DNA from 3 places in the Promicromonospora xylanilytica genome. Region 2 is predicted to be linked to each of the others. Evidence: predicted binding sites of a transcription regulator. Region 2 holds the regulator's gene; each other region holds the start of a gene.
The links. The regulator HrcA, encoded in region 2, represses chaperone genes, less so after heat shock. The targets are predictions, from matches to a motif close to TTNGCACTCGNNNNNNNCGAGTGCNAA.
Positions count from the first base shown of each region.

Region 1: a site for HrcA is predicted at 1,227-1,253, ahead of ACYVK7_RS08775 (Hsp20/alpha crystallin family protein). Genes of this name have one in related genera too.
Region 3: a site for HrcA is predicted at 2,281-2,307, ahead of groL (chaperonin GroEL). Genes of this name have one in related genera too.

Region 1 is NZ_BAAGRP010000007.1:208,041-212,206, reverse strand. Features, by position in the region: gene ACYVK7_RS08780 (SDR family oxidoreductase) at 1-635, shown strand, start outside; gene ACYVK7_RS08775 (Hsp20/alpha crystallin family protein) at 679-1,134, opposite strand; gene ACYVK7_RS08770 (hypothetical protein) at 1,360-1,581, shown strand; gene ACYVK7_RS08765 (GNAT family N-acetyltransferase) at 1,672-2,145, shown strand; gene ACYVK7_RS08760 (glycoside hydrolase family 76 protein) at 2,398-3,579, shown strand; gene ACYVK7_RS08755 (YdeI/OmpD-associated family protein) at 3,792-4,166, opposite strand, start outside.
Region 2 is NZ_BAAGRP010000004.1:185,090-189,255, forward strand. Features, by position in the region: gene dnaJ (molecular chaperone DnaJ) at 1-982, opposite strand, end outside; gene hrcA (heat-inducible transcriptional repressor HrcA) at 1,023-2,042, opposite strand; gene ACYVK7_RS05810 (hypothetical protein) at 2,393-2,572, shown strand; gene ACYVK7_RS05815 (ATP-binding protein) at 2,695-4,166, shown strand, end outside.
Region 3 is NZ_BAAGRP010000003.1:246,197-250,362, forward strand. Features, by position in the region: gene ACYVK7_RS04775 (cold-shock protein) at 268-471, shown strand; gene ACYVK7_RS04780 (phytoene desaturase family protein) at 730-2,247, shown strand; gene groL (chaperonin GroEL) at 2,456-4,084, shown strand.

The DNA.
Region 1 (4,166 bases), on a different contig from region 2:
GCAGCCCGCTCCCGGACGACCTCGTCGAGCACGCGGCCACGCTGGGCCGGCGGATCGACCACCACCCGATCGACCTCGCCGACTCCGACGCCGTCGCCGCGACCGCCGACGCGGTGCTCGCCGACCGCCGCGTCGACATCCTCGTGAACAACGCCGGGACGCAGGACCGCTACCCGGCCGCCGACTTCCCCCTCGCGGCATGGGACCAGGTGCTCGACGTCAACCTGCGCTCCGTGTTCCAGCTCTGCCAGCTGTTCGGGCGGCCGATGCTCGAGCGCGGCGACGGCAGGATCGTCAACCTGGCGTCCCTGCTGTCGTTCCAGGGCGGGCTGACCGTCCCCGCGTACGCGGCCAGCAAGGGCGCCGTCGCACAGCTCACCAAGGCACTCTGCAACGAGTGGGCGGCCAAGGGCGTCAATGTCAACGCCGTGGCCCCCGGCTACATGGCGACCGAGATGAACACCGCGCTGCTCGACGACCCGGTGCGCCGCGAGCAGCTGCTGGTCCGCATCCCCGCCGGGCGCTGGGGCCAGCCGGAGGACATCGGCGACGTCGTCGTCTTCCTCGCGTCCCGTGCCGCGACGTACGTGCACGGCCAGGTCCTCGCCGTCGACGGCGGCTGGCTGGCCCGGTAGGACGCCCGGGCCACCGCGGTGGCCCGGGCGTTCCTGCCGCGGATCAGGACTCGATCGTCTGCCGGCTCTCGGACGTGTCCTGGCCGATCGGGGTCGAGCCGGCGCTGTGCGCCACCTCGATCCTGCGCGGCCGTGCCTCCTCGCTGACCGGGATGGTCAGCACCAGCACACCGTCGGTGTACGAGGCCGAGATGCTGTCGAGAGCGAGGCCACGACCGACGGTGAGCTGCCGCGCGAAAGTACCCGCCGGCCGCTCGTGCACCAGCCACTGGGCGTCGGCGTCCGAGCGCTGCGTGCGCTCGGCGCGGACCGTGAGCGTCCGGTCCTCGACCGAGACGTCGATGGTGCCGGGGTCGACGCCGGGGAGGTCCATCGACAGGACGTAGTGGTCACCCGTGCGGAACAGGTCCATCGGCATGCCGCCGGACTGGCGTGCGTTGCCGGCGAACGAGCTGAAGAGCCGGTCCATCTCCCGGACCGGGTCCCAGTAGGTAGCCATCGCACATCACCTCCTACGACGATGCGGCCCTGGCCCCTCCAGGGCCGCGGCGATCGGCGACGGCTCGGCCGCCGCCTGGCTACACCCATATTCTGGCACTCGGACGTCGAGAGTGCCAAGACCCGGAGCGGCACGTCGCGACCCGGACGAAATCATCCTGACGGCGGGCCAAGATCATTCGTAGGGCTGATGCCCCCGCCAGGCCGGCCCGCGTACGTTCGACACATGCCAGAACTTCGACGCATGCCAGAAGACAGCGGAGAGCGCCCGGGCTGGAACTGGGGCGCGGGCATCGCGCTCGGGATCGCCCTCGGGGTCTCCATGGGCATCGCGACGAACAGCTGGATCCTCGGCATCGCACTCGGCGCGGCCCTCGGGACGGCGCTCGCGGCGGCCATGCGACCCCATGGAGGCCAGGACGAGGGTGAGGACACGCCTGGGCCCTGAACGGGGCACACCCCGCGGACCTGTGTCGGACTTGTACGTGTTGTGCGATTTTCGCCGACACGGCGCGCCCGGCCCCATACGGTGGCGAACGTGACCACTCCAGAGGCTATGACGACGACCGTCGCGGAAGAGCCGTGGGACAGCGCGGACGGTGTGCGGCTGCGCGGCGCCATGGCAGCCGAGCTTGCCGCCCGCTACAAGATTCCCGACCAGGAGACCGACAAGCCGGCCGCGGAGACCGTCAGCGTGTTCCTGGTCGCGCGCGACCAGGAGGGCAGGGCGATCGGCTGCGGCGCCCTCCGCGTGCTGGAGGACGGCACGGGCGAGATCAAGCGGATGTATGTGGACCCGGAAGCGCGCGGCACCGGGGCGGCCACGAGCGTCCTACGCGCGCTGGAGGACCACGCCCGGCAGCGTGACGTCGACACGATCGTGCTCTCGACCGGCACCAAGCAGCCCGACGCGATCCGGTTCTACGAGCGCGAGGGGTACGAGCTGTTCGACGGCTACGCGCCGTACGTCGGGCACCCGATGGCGCGGTGCTTCACCCGGCGGCTCGGGTAGGTGCGGGACAGGGCTCGTTCCGAGGCGCGGTCAACCGATTGACCGGTTCTGTCCGTGTCGCTTAGCCTGGCCGCCGGGCGTTCAGGACGCTGCGTACGGATCCGGGTCGAAGGAGACCTCGTGAGGCTGCGCCTGACCACCACGCTGTCCAGCGCCGAGCATGCCCTGATCTTCGCGCGCTGAAATGACAGCGCTGACATCCGGCGTCGTCGAACGGGTAGACGGCCGCACCACCGAACGAAGGAGCGAACGATGAGGTTCACCAGAGTTGCCGCTACGGTCGGCGCGCTTGCCTGCGCACTGGGGGCGGCGGCCCCCGCCGGCGCGCAGAACGGTGGCGCCCCCGAGGTGTCGCAGCGTACGCAGGTGCAGCGGGCAGTCGCGTCGTACGACGCGATGCAGGACTACATGGCCGCGGACGACGGCTCCGGCCTCTACCGGGAGCGGTACCCGAGCGGGGCCGAGGACCGTGCCTACTCGTTCGAGTGGCCGCACTCCCAGGCGCACGTCGCGACGCTCGACCTCACCGGGCTGCCCGGGGCGCTGGGTCGGTCGTTCGAGGACGACCTCGCGGACGACGCGCGCGGGCAGGAGCACTTCTGGAACGCTGACGGCGGCACCACCGGGCTGCCCGGCTACGACTCGTACCCGCGGGCGCCGTACGGCGGTGGCGGCGACATGTTCTACGACGACAACGAGTGGGTCGCCCTCGCCAAGGTGCAGCAGCACCTGGCGACCGGCGACGAGGCGGCGCTGCGGCGTGCCGAGGAGATCTTCGAGCTCGTGGTCTCCGGATGGGACACCGACTCGTCGCACCCTGCCCCCGGCGGCGTCTTCTGGACCCAGGCCGACTGGAGCACCGACCGCAACACCGTCTCCACGATGCCCGGCGCGCAGCTCGCCACCCGCCTGTACATGATCACGGGGGAGGAGCACTACCTCGACTGGGCGCTGCGGATGGTGGGATGGACCGACGAGCACCTGCTCGCGCCGAACGGTCTCTACTGGGACAACATCAAGCTCGACGGGTCCATCGACCGCACGCAGTGGTCGTACAACCAGGGCGTCCCCGTGGGCACCTACACCCTGCTGTACGAGGCGACGGGCGACGAGCGCTACCTGGAGAAGGCGGAGGCGATCGCGGCGGCGTCCTACAACTACTACGTCACCGAGGGGCGGCTGGGCGGCCAGCCGATGTTCTTCAACTCCATCTGGTTCAAGAACCTCCTTCTGCTGGAGTCCGTGACCGGTGGCACGACGTACCGGGACGCCATGGCGGACTACGCCGACCACCAGTGGGGCGCTGAGCGGGACTCCGCGACCGGGCTGTTCAACGCCGGTGACGAGCACACCGAGCTGCTGGAGCAGGCGGCGATGGTCCAGATCTATGCCACCCTCGCCTGGCCGCGCGAGCAGGCGTCGATCCTGTACTGACCTGTACCGCCCGAACCGAGGCGGGCTGGTGACCTCGCCGTCGAGCCACGACGAGCGGAGCCGATCCGGAACGAGGATCGACGGCGAGGTCGCTCGGGTCCGCCGTTCAGGTAGACCGCCGCGATGCGGTCGTGATGTCGTCAGCGGGGTTCGCGTCGAGCGCGAAGAGATCCGCAGGTTCGCCGACGGTGAGCATCCCGCGGTCGGGTCGGTCAGTTCTTGCCGCGCAGCTCGGCGAGCACCTTGTCGAGCCGGCGGGCGCGGGTCTCCTCGGTCTTGGCGCCGTCAATCGACTGCGCGTGCGCCTTCTGCTTGCTGTAAGAAAGCTGCCCCCATGCTTCGGCGGCCGCGGTGTCGGTCGCGAGCACCTGCGCGAGCGCATCCGGGACCTCGACCGTGCGTGGCGCGTCGTCGAGCTCCAGAGTCACCTCGACCTCGTCGCCTGCGCCTCTTCCGGTGGCTGCTCTGGTCTCGGAGTTGAACGAGATCAGGTACTGCCCGCCCATGGAGGTGATCGTGTTGCGGTAGGTGTATCCGCCGTCGATCGTCACGGTCACGGGCACACGCTTACCGCGCTCGAACGAGCG
Region 2 (4,166 bases):
GTACCTGGACCTCGATGTGCACGTTGAGGTCACCACGCCCGGTCGAGTGGAGGTGCCCCACGCCGAGCCCTTTGATCGTCATGACCTGGCCGGGCTGTGTGCCGGGGCGCAGGTCGATCTCCTGGAGGCCGTCCAGCGTGTCGAGCTCGAGCACGGTGCCGAGCGCCGCCGCCGTCATCGGCACCTGGAGAGTGCAGTGCAGCTCGTCGCCACGGCGCACGAACGTGTCGTGCGCGCGCTCGCGGATCTCGACGTACAGGTCGCCGGCGGGGCCGCCGCCCGGGCCCACCTCGCCCTGCGCGGAGAGCTTGATGCGTGTGCCGGTGTCGACGCCCGCTGGCACGTTCACCGAGACGGTGCGGCGCGAACGCACGCGCCCCTCGCCGGAGCAGTCCGTGCACGGCTCAGGGATCACGGTGCCGAAACCGCCGCAGGCGGAGCACGGCTGGTTCGTCATGACCTGGCCGAGGAACGAACGGGCCACGCGCTGCACGGAGCCACGGCCGTGGCAGACGTCGCAGGTCCGCGCGGAGGTGCCCGGCCGCGCGCCGTCGCCACCACAGGTGTTGCACGCCACCGCCGTGTCCACCTGGATCTCGCGCTTGGCGCCGAAGACGGCCTCGGCGAGCTCGAGGTCGAGGCGCACCAGCGCGTCGTTGCCGCGCCGGGCGCGGGGCACCGGCCCGGCGGGCTGACCGCCGCCGAAGAACGTCTCGAAGATGTCCTGGAAGCCGAACCCGGCGCCGAAGCCGCCGCCCGCGCCGCCACCCGGCGACGTGGGGTCCACGCCCATGTCGTACTGCTGGCGCTTGTCCGGGTTGGACAGCACCTCGTAGGCGCGCGCCACGTCTTTGAACCGGTCCTCACCCACGTCACCTGCCACGTCGGGGTGCAGCTCGCGGGCCAGCTTGCGGTATGCCTTCTTGATCTGCTCGGGCGAGGCGTCGCGCGGAACACCGAGAATCTCGTAGTAGTCGGTCACAGGTCTCTCTTTGTGAGGAGGTTTGTGGAAAGTGGGGGTGTCAGCTGGGCAGTACTCGCGACAGGTAGCGCGCGACGGCGCGCACCGCGGCGATGGTGCCCGGATAGTCCATCCGGGTGGGGCCGATCGAGCTCAGGATCGCCACGGTGTCGCCGTCGGACGAGCCGTAGCCGGACGTGACCACGGAGGTCTCCGTCAGGCCGGCCAGCCGGTTCTCGTGGCCGATGCTCACGGCCACCCCGGCGTCGTCGGTCATGTCGGTGAGGAGACCGAGCAGGACCACCTGCTCCTCGAGCGCCTCGAGCACGGGCCGCAGGCCCTGCTCGAACCGCATGCTGGACCGGGCCAGGTTGGCCTGACCGGTCAGCACTATGCGTTCCTCGCTCTCCTCGCCGAGCGCGGCCGTCACGACCTCTGCCACGGCCGTGGCCAGCGCCCGGTGCTCGTCCGGCATCGCCTCGGTGACCCGCGCGAAGGCGTTGCCGATCTCCGTCAGGCGGTGGCCGGCGGCGGCCGCGTTGAACCGCGCGCGCAGCTCGCCGAGCGTCCCGTCGTCCATGCCGACGGGCACGTCGAGGAAGCGCTGCTCCACCCGACCCGTGTCCGTGATGACGACGACGAGCAGCCGACCCTCCGCCGTGGGCACCAGCTCCAGGTGTCGCAGCCCCGAACGGCGCAGCGACGGGTACTGCACCACGGCGACCTGGCCGGTCAGCTGGGCGATGAGCCGCCCGGCACGTGCCACGACGTCGTCCAGGTCGACCGCCTCGGAGAGGAACGTCTCGATGGCACGCTTCTGCGGCACGGTCAGCGGCCGCACCTCGGCGAGCTGGTCCACGAACAGGCGGTAGCCCTTGTCCGTGGGGATGCGGCCGGCCGAGGTGTGCGGCTGGGCGATGAGCCCGGCCTCCTCGAGCGCCGCCATGTCGTTGCGCACGGTGGCCGGAGAGACGCCGAGCCGGTGCCGCTCGGTGAGTATGCGGGATCCGACGGGCTCCCGTGTCCGGACATAGTCCTCCACGATCGCTCGCAAGACATCGAGCCTGCGTTCCTCGCTCACCGCGCTCACCTCCGTCCCAGGTAGAACGTCCGGGACCTGCACCCGGGTTCCGGCCCGCTCTCCAGCACTCTCGCCGACCGAGTGCCAATCCTACGCGGCACACGCCAGGGGCCAAGTCCCCGTCCCGCCAGTGGACCGTCAGGCAGGGATCTTAGGCGCGGTACGCCCGGCCTGACCTGCGCCTTGGCCCGTTCGCGCGGGGCGTATAGGTCGATGACTTAGACGGGCGGGCACCGCCCCCCCGAACCCGCACCGAAAGATGCGGCGACCGCCCGATCCGGACGGGCTACCTCAGCGACGAACCTGGAATCACTGCCGGCGAGGGACCGGCTTCGACCAGGAGGCACACCATGTTCGGCTTCACCGACTACGCCGAGTACCGCAGGAACGAGCAGGAGATCGACCGCCGGGCGGAGCAGTCGCGGGTGGCCCGTGAGCTCGCCGCCCGCCGGGAGGCGGCCGCACGGCGCGCCGGCGACCGGACGCGCCGGGCCACGGACGCCGAACCGGTCCGTCCGCGCGTCGCCTGACGCCACCGCCCTCGTGCGGGACGACCGTGACCAGCGACCGTGACCAGCGACCATGACCATGACCATGACCAGCGACGATGAGCAGCGGACCGACGACAGGACCGGCATGGGACGATGAGCCCATGCCGGTCATCCGTGCGCGCCTGGTCGGGCGCACCAGCGAGCTCGAGACACTACGGCAGGCCCTCGAAGCGGTCCGCGCGGGCGCCGGCCGCACCGTCGTGGTCGCGGGCGAGGCGGGCATCGGCAAGACCCGGCTCGTCGACGAGGTGACGTCCGACGCCGACGGCTTCCTCGTCCTGTCCGGGCAGTGCTCCGACTCCGGCTCCGGCCCGGTCCCCCACGCCGCCCCGGGCGGCCTGCTCGCCGGGATCGTCGCGACCCTCGGACCGGAGGCCACCGTCGAGGCGGCAGGCCCCGCGGCCGGGGCGCTCTCCGCGGTCGCACCACAGCTCGTCGTCCCGAGTACCGACGCCGGCGCGGACCGCCTGCCCGAGGTGCTCGCCGACCTGCTCGCCCGGACCTCTGCCGGCCGCCCCGTCGTCGCCGTCGTCGAGGACCTGCACTGGTCCGACGACGTCACCCGCGCACTGGTCGTGCGCCTGGCCCGCGCCGCGCCCCCCGGCCTGCTGCTCCTCCTCACCTACCGCAGAGACGACGTCGGCCGCGCCCACCCGCTGCGCACCGTCATGACGGAGCTCGACCGTGCCAGGCTCGCCACCCGGCTCGACCTGCGCCGCCTGGGCCAGGACGAGGTGCGCGAGATGGCACGCGACCTGCTCACCGGCACGGGTGACGAGCCGGACGACGACCTCGCCGACCTGGCCGAGCGCAGCGAGGGCGTCCCCTTCTACGTGGAGGAGCTGGTGGGCTTCCTCGGCACGGACCTGCCCGACTCCCTGCGGGACATCCTGCTGCTGCGCTACTGGAGCCTCGGCCGCGAGGCACAGGCCCTGTGCCGCGTCGTGTCGGCCGCCGGTTCGCGGGTGTGGCACGACGTGCTCGACGACGTCCTGGCCGACCAGCGCCCACCGGCCGGTTCCGGGCCGGGGACGCACCCCGGCGTCGGGCCGCAGCCGGAGGAACGGGCGCGCGAGGCGATCGACGCCCACGTGCTGGTGGCCACGGACGTCGGGTACGCGTTCCGGCACGCCCTGGTCCAGGAAGCCGTCTACGCGGAGCTGCTGCCCGGCGAGCGCAGGCGCCTGCACGCCGCGTACGCCCGTGCCCTCGAGCGCGCGCTGACCACCCGCGCCCGGTCCGTCGCGAAGCTGTCCCGCATCGCCGACCACTGGTGGCGCGCCGGCGTCCTGGACCGGGCGCTCGCCACCGCCGTCGTCGCGCACGAGGCGGCGACCGCCGCCGCGACGTCCGCCGCCGTGGCCCTGGGCGAACGCGCGCTGGAGCTGTGGGAGCAGGTGCCGGACGCCGAGCGGGTCGCCGGTGTGTCGCACCACGAGCTGCTGCGTGCCGTGGCCGAGTCGCTGCGCGGTTCGACCAGGGTCGACCGCGCCCTGGCCGTCGCGCACGAGGCCCTGGCGGAGTGGCCGGACGACGACCCCGTCGGCCAGGCCGCCGTCCTGGCCGACATCGC
Region 3 (4,166 bases), on a different contig from region 2:
CGACGGCAGTGCCGACGTCGGCTTTCGGTCAACATTCGGGCGGCTGCCGCCCGGGACCCGCCGTGGACGAAATGTCCACCGGTTCCGTACCACCATGCTGATATTCGCCTGCGCCGACCCCCGCACAAGCCTCTGACCTGCACGTTCGCCTTCCGCTGAATGCCTCATAGCGGACATAGAGGCTTCCCTGGTGTGAGCCGGACCACTAGGCTCGAACCACCACGGGTCGACCGAGTGTCCCGTGCAGAGGTACAAGGAGAACTACGCATGGCCCAGGGCACCGTCAAGTGGTTCAACGCCGAGAAGGGGTATGGCTTCATCACCCCCGACGCCGGCGGCCAGGACCTTTTTGTTCACTACAGTGCGATCCAGACCGATGGCTACCGGACTCTCGATGAGGGTCAGCCGGTCGAATACGAGGTGGGGCAGGGACAGAAGGGTCCGCAGGCGGAGCAGGTTCGTCCAGCCTGACATCGATGGGACGACGGGTGGGAAGGGCCCGCCCGTCGCCCGCCCCCCAAGGATGCCGGGACCCAGACCCTGGCGTCCGATCTGGATGGTCGACGACGACCCGCGTCGCAGTGTCGGACGACGATGCCCGACCTCACGAGCAGCCGCCCCGTACCGCGGTTGCTCGGCCCGACTGCTCGCCCCACGTGCTGACCCTGACTGCCGAACGGACCCCCGCCGTATCGGCCGTCCTCTGCCGGACCGTGATTCGATGGGGGAGTGACCCTGCTCGACGCGGTGGTGGTGGGTTCAGGACCCAACGGCCTGGCGGCCGCGGTCACGCTCGCGCGCGCGGGCATGGGGGTCCGGGTCCTGGAGGCCCAGCCGACGATCGGTGGCGGTGCACGCACGGTCACGGTCCCCGAGCTGGCCGACGACATGCTGTTCGATCTCTGCTCCGCCGTGCACCCCATGGCCTGGGCGTCCCCGTTCTTCCGGGCCTTCGACCTGCCGGCCCACGGTGTCGAGCTGATCGCGCCGGACGTGGCCTACGCGCAGCCGCTCGACGGCGGCAGGGCCGGCCTCGCCTACCGCGACCTCGCCCGGACCGCTGAACGCCTGGGGCCCGACGGGGAGGCCTGGCGCGACCTGCTGGGCCCGCTCGCCGCCGACTGGCGCCAGGTGACGGCGCTCGCCATGGGCGACAAGCGGACCGTGCGCGGCATGCTGGACGGGACGGGCTCCGGCGAGCACGCCCTGACGGTCTCGGGCCTCGCCTCCATGATCCGGCCCGGCCTGCGGTTCGGCGCGGCCCTCCTCGAGCAGGGCGGCCCGCGGTGGGACCGGCGCTTTCTCACCGACGAGGCCAAGGCGCTGCTCACCGGGGTCGCTGCGCACAACATCACACCGCTCCCCTCGCTCGCGGGCGCGGGGACGGCCCTGCTCCTGGCTGCACTGGCGCACACCGAGGGCGGGTGGGCGATCCCCCTGGGCGGCTCTCAGGCCATTACCAACGCGATGGTCCGCGACCTGGAGCGGCACGGGGGCACCGTGGAGACCGGTCACCGGGTCGAGAGCTGGTCGGACCTCCCGCCGGCCCGTGCCGTCCTCTTCGACACGACGCCCAGGACGCTGCTCCGCGTCGCGGGGGACCGGATCCGTCCGTCGCGCAGGGCGGCGCTGGCCCGGTTCCGGTACGGGAACGCGGCGGCCAAGGTCGACTTCGTCCTCGACGGCCCGGTCCCGTGGCAGGTGCCCGACGTCGGCAGGGCCTCGACCGTGCATCTCGGCGGCACGCGCGCCGAGATGGTGATCGCCGAGGACGCCGTCGCGCACGGGCGCCACGCCGACCGGCCGGTCGTGCTGGTCAGCGACCCGAGCGTCGCCGACCCGGGCCGGACGCGCGGCTCGCGCCGCCCCCTGTGGGCCTACGCCCACGTCCCGGCGGGCTCGACGCAGGACGTCACCGAGGCCGTCACCCGGCAGATCGAACGCTTCGCGCCGGGATTCCGCGACGTCGTCGTCGGCTCGCGGTGCCTGCCCGCCGCGCGGCTGGAGCACCACAACGAGAACTACCCCGGGGGTGACATCTCGGCCGGGGCCGCCACCATGTGGCAGCTCGTCGCACGTCCCACTCCCGCGCTGAACCCCTATCAGATCGCTGAGGGCGTATACCTCTGCTCGGCGTCGACGCCGCCCGGTCCCGGCGTGCACGGCATGGGCGGCTGGCACGCCGCCCGCCGCGCGCTGCTGCGGGAGTTCGACGTACGGCACGCTCCCGGCCTGGTGCCGGGATAGGCCTCCCGCGGGTTTCGCCCGGAGGATACGCGCCTTGCACTCTCATGGCTCGAGTGCCAATAATGTCTTAGCACTCTCCGTCCGAGAGTGACAGCAGGGTCGAATGGTGAGGCCTCCTGTCGCGGCGAGACATGATCGCCGGGGTGGTAGGCCGTCCGTCGCGGGCACCGGCCGGCCTGGACAAGCCACCAGCGGAGGATTCATCCCCATGGCCAAGATCATCGCTTTCGACGAGGAAGCTCGTCGGAGCATGGAGCGCGGGCTCAACCAGCTCGCCGACACCGTGAAGGTCACGCTCGGCCCCAAGGGCCGCAACGTCGTTCTTGACAAGAAGTGGGGCGCCCCCACGATCACGAACGACGGTGTCTCCATCGCCAAGGAGATCGACCTCGACGACCCGTACGAGCGGATCGGTGCGGAGCTCGTCAAGGAGGTCGCCAAGAAGACGGACGACGTCGCGGGTGACGGCACCACCACCGCCACCGTGCTCGCCCAGGCGCTCGTGAAGGAGGGCCTGCGCGTCGTTGCCGCCGGTGCCAACCCGATCGCCATCAAGCGCGGCATCGAGAAGGCCACCGAGGCGGTCACCGAGCAGCTGCTGAACGCTGCCAAGGAGATCGAGACCAAGGAAGAGATCGCTGCCACGGCCGCCATCTCGGCCGGTGACCCGGCGATCGGCGAGCTCATCGCCGAGGCCCTCGACAAGGTGGGCAAGGAAGGCGTCATCACCGTCGAGGAGTCGAACACGTTCGGCCTCGAGCTCGAGCTCACCGAGGGCATGCGCTTCGACAAGGGCTTCCTCGCCCGTTACTTCGAGACGGACCCCGAGCGCCAGGAGGCCGTGCTCGAGGACCCGTACGTCCTGATCGTCGAGTCGAAGATCTCGAACGTCAAGGACATGCTGCCGCTGCTCGACCAGGTCATGAAGTCGGGCAAGTCGCTCCTCATCATCGCCGAGGACGTCGAGGGCGAGGCCCTGGCGACCCTGGTGCTGAACAAGATCCGTGGCACCTTCAAGTCCGTCGCCGTCAAGGCGCCGGGCTTCGGTGACCGCCGCAAGGCCATGCTGCAGGACATCGCGATCCTCACCGGCGGCCAGGTCATCACCGAGACGGTGGGCCTCAAGCTGGAGAACGCGACGCTCGAGGAGCTCGGCCAGGCGCGCAAGGTCGTCGTCACCAAGGACGAGACCACGATCGTCGAGGGTGCCGGCGACGCCGACCTCATCGCCGGTCGCGTGAACCAGATCCGCAGCGAGATCGACAAGTCCGACTCGGACTACGACCGCGAGAAGCTGCAGGAGCGCCTCGCCAAGCTGGCCGGCGGCGTCGCCGTCATCAAGGCCGGTGCGGCCACCGAGGTGGAGCTCAAGGAGCGCAAGCACCGCATCGAGGACGCCGTTCGCAACGCGAAGGCCGCCGTCGAGGAGGGCATCGTCGCCGGTGGTGGCGTGGCTCTCATCCAGGCCGGTGCCATCGCGTTCGCCAAGCTCGAGCTCGAGGGCGACGAGGCGATCGGTGCGGGCATCGTCCGTGCCGCGATCGACTCCCCGCTCAAGCAGATCGCCCTGAACGCCGGCCTCGAGGGCGGCGTCGTGGCGGAGAAGGTGCGCAACCTCCCCTCCGGTCAGGGCCTGAACGCCGCGACCGGTGTGTACGAGGACCTGCTCGCCGCCGGCGTGAACGACCCGGTCAAGGTGACGCGCTCCGCGCTGCAGAACGCCTCGTCGATCGCCGCGCTGTTCCTCACCACCGAGGCCGTCGTCGCCGACAAGCCGGAGCCCGCGGGCGCCCCGGCCGGCGACCCGTCCGGTGGCATGGGCGGCATGGACTTCTGAGTCCTGCCTGACCCGTCCGACGCCGGTCGGTCACCCTCTTCCGCGGAGGGCGACCGGCCGGCGTCGGCCGTTCCCGGCGGGT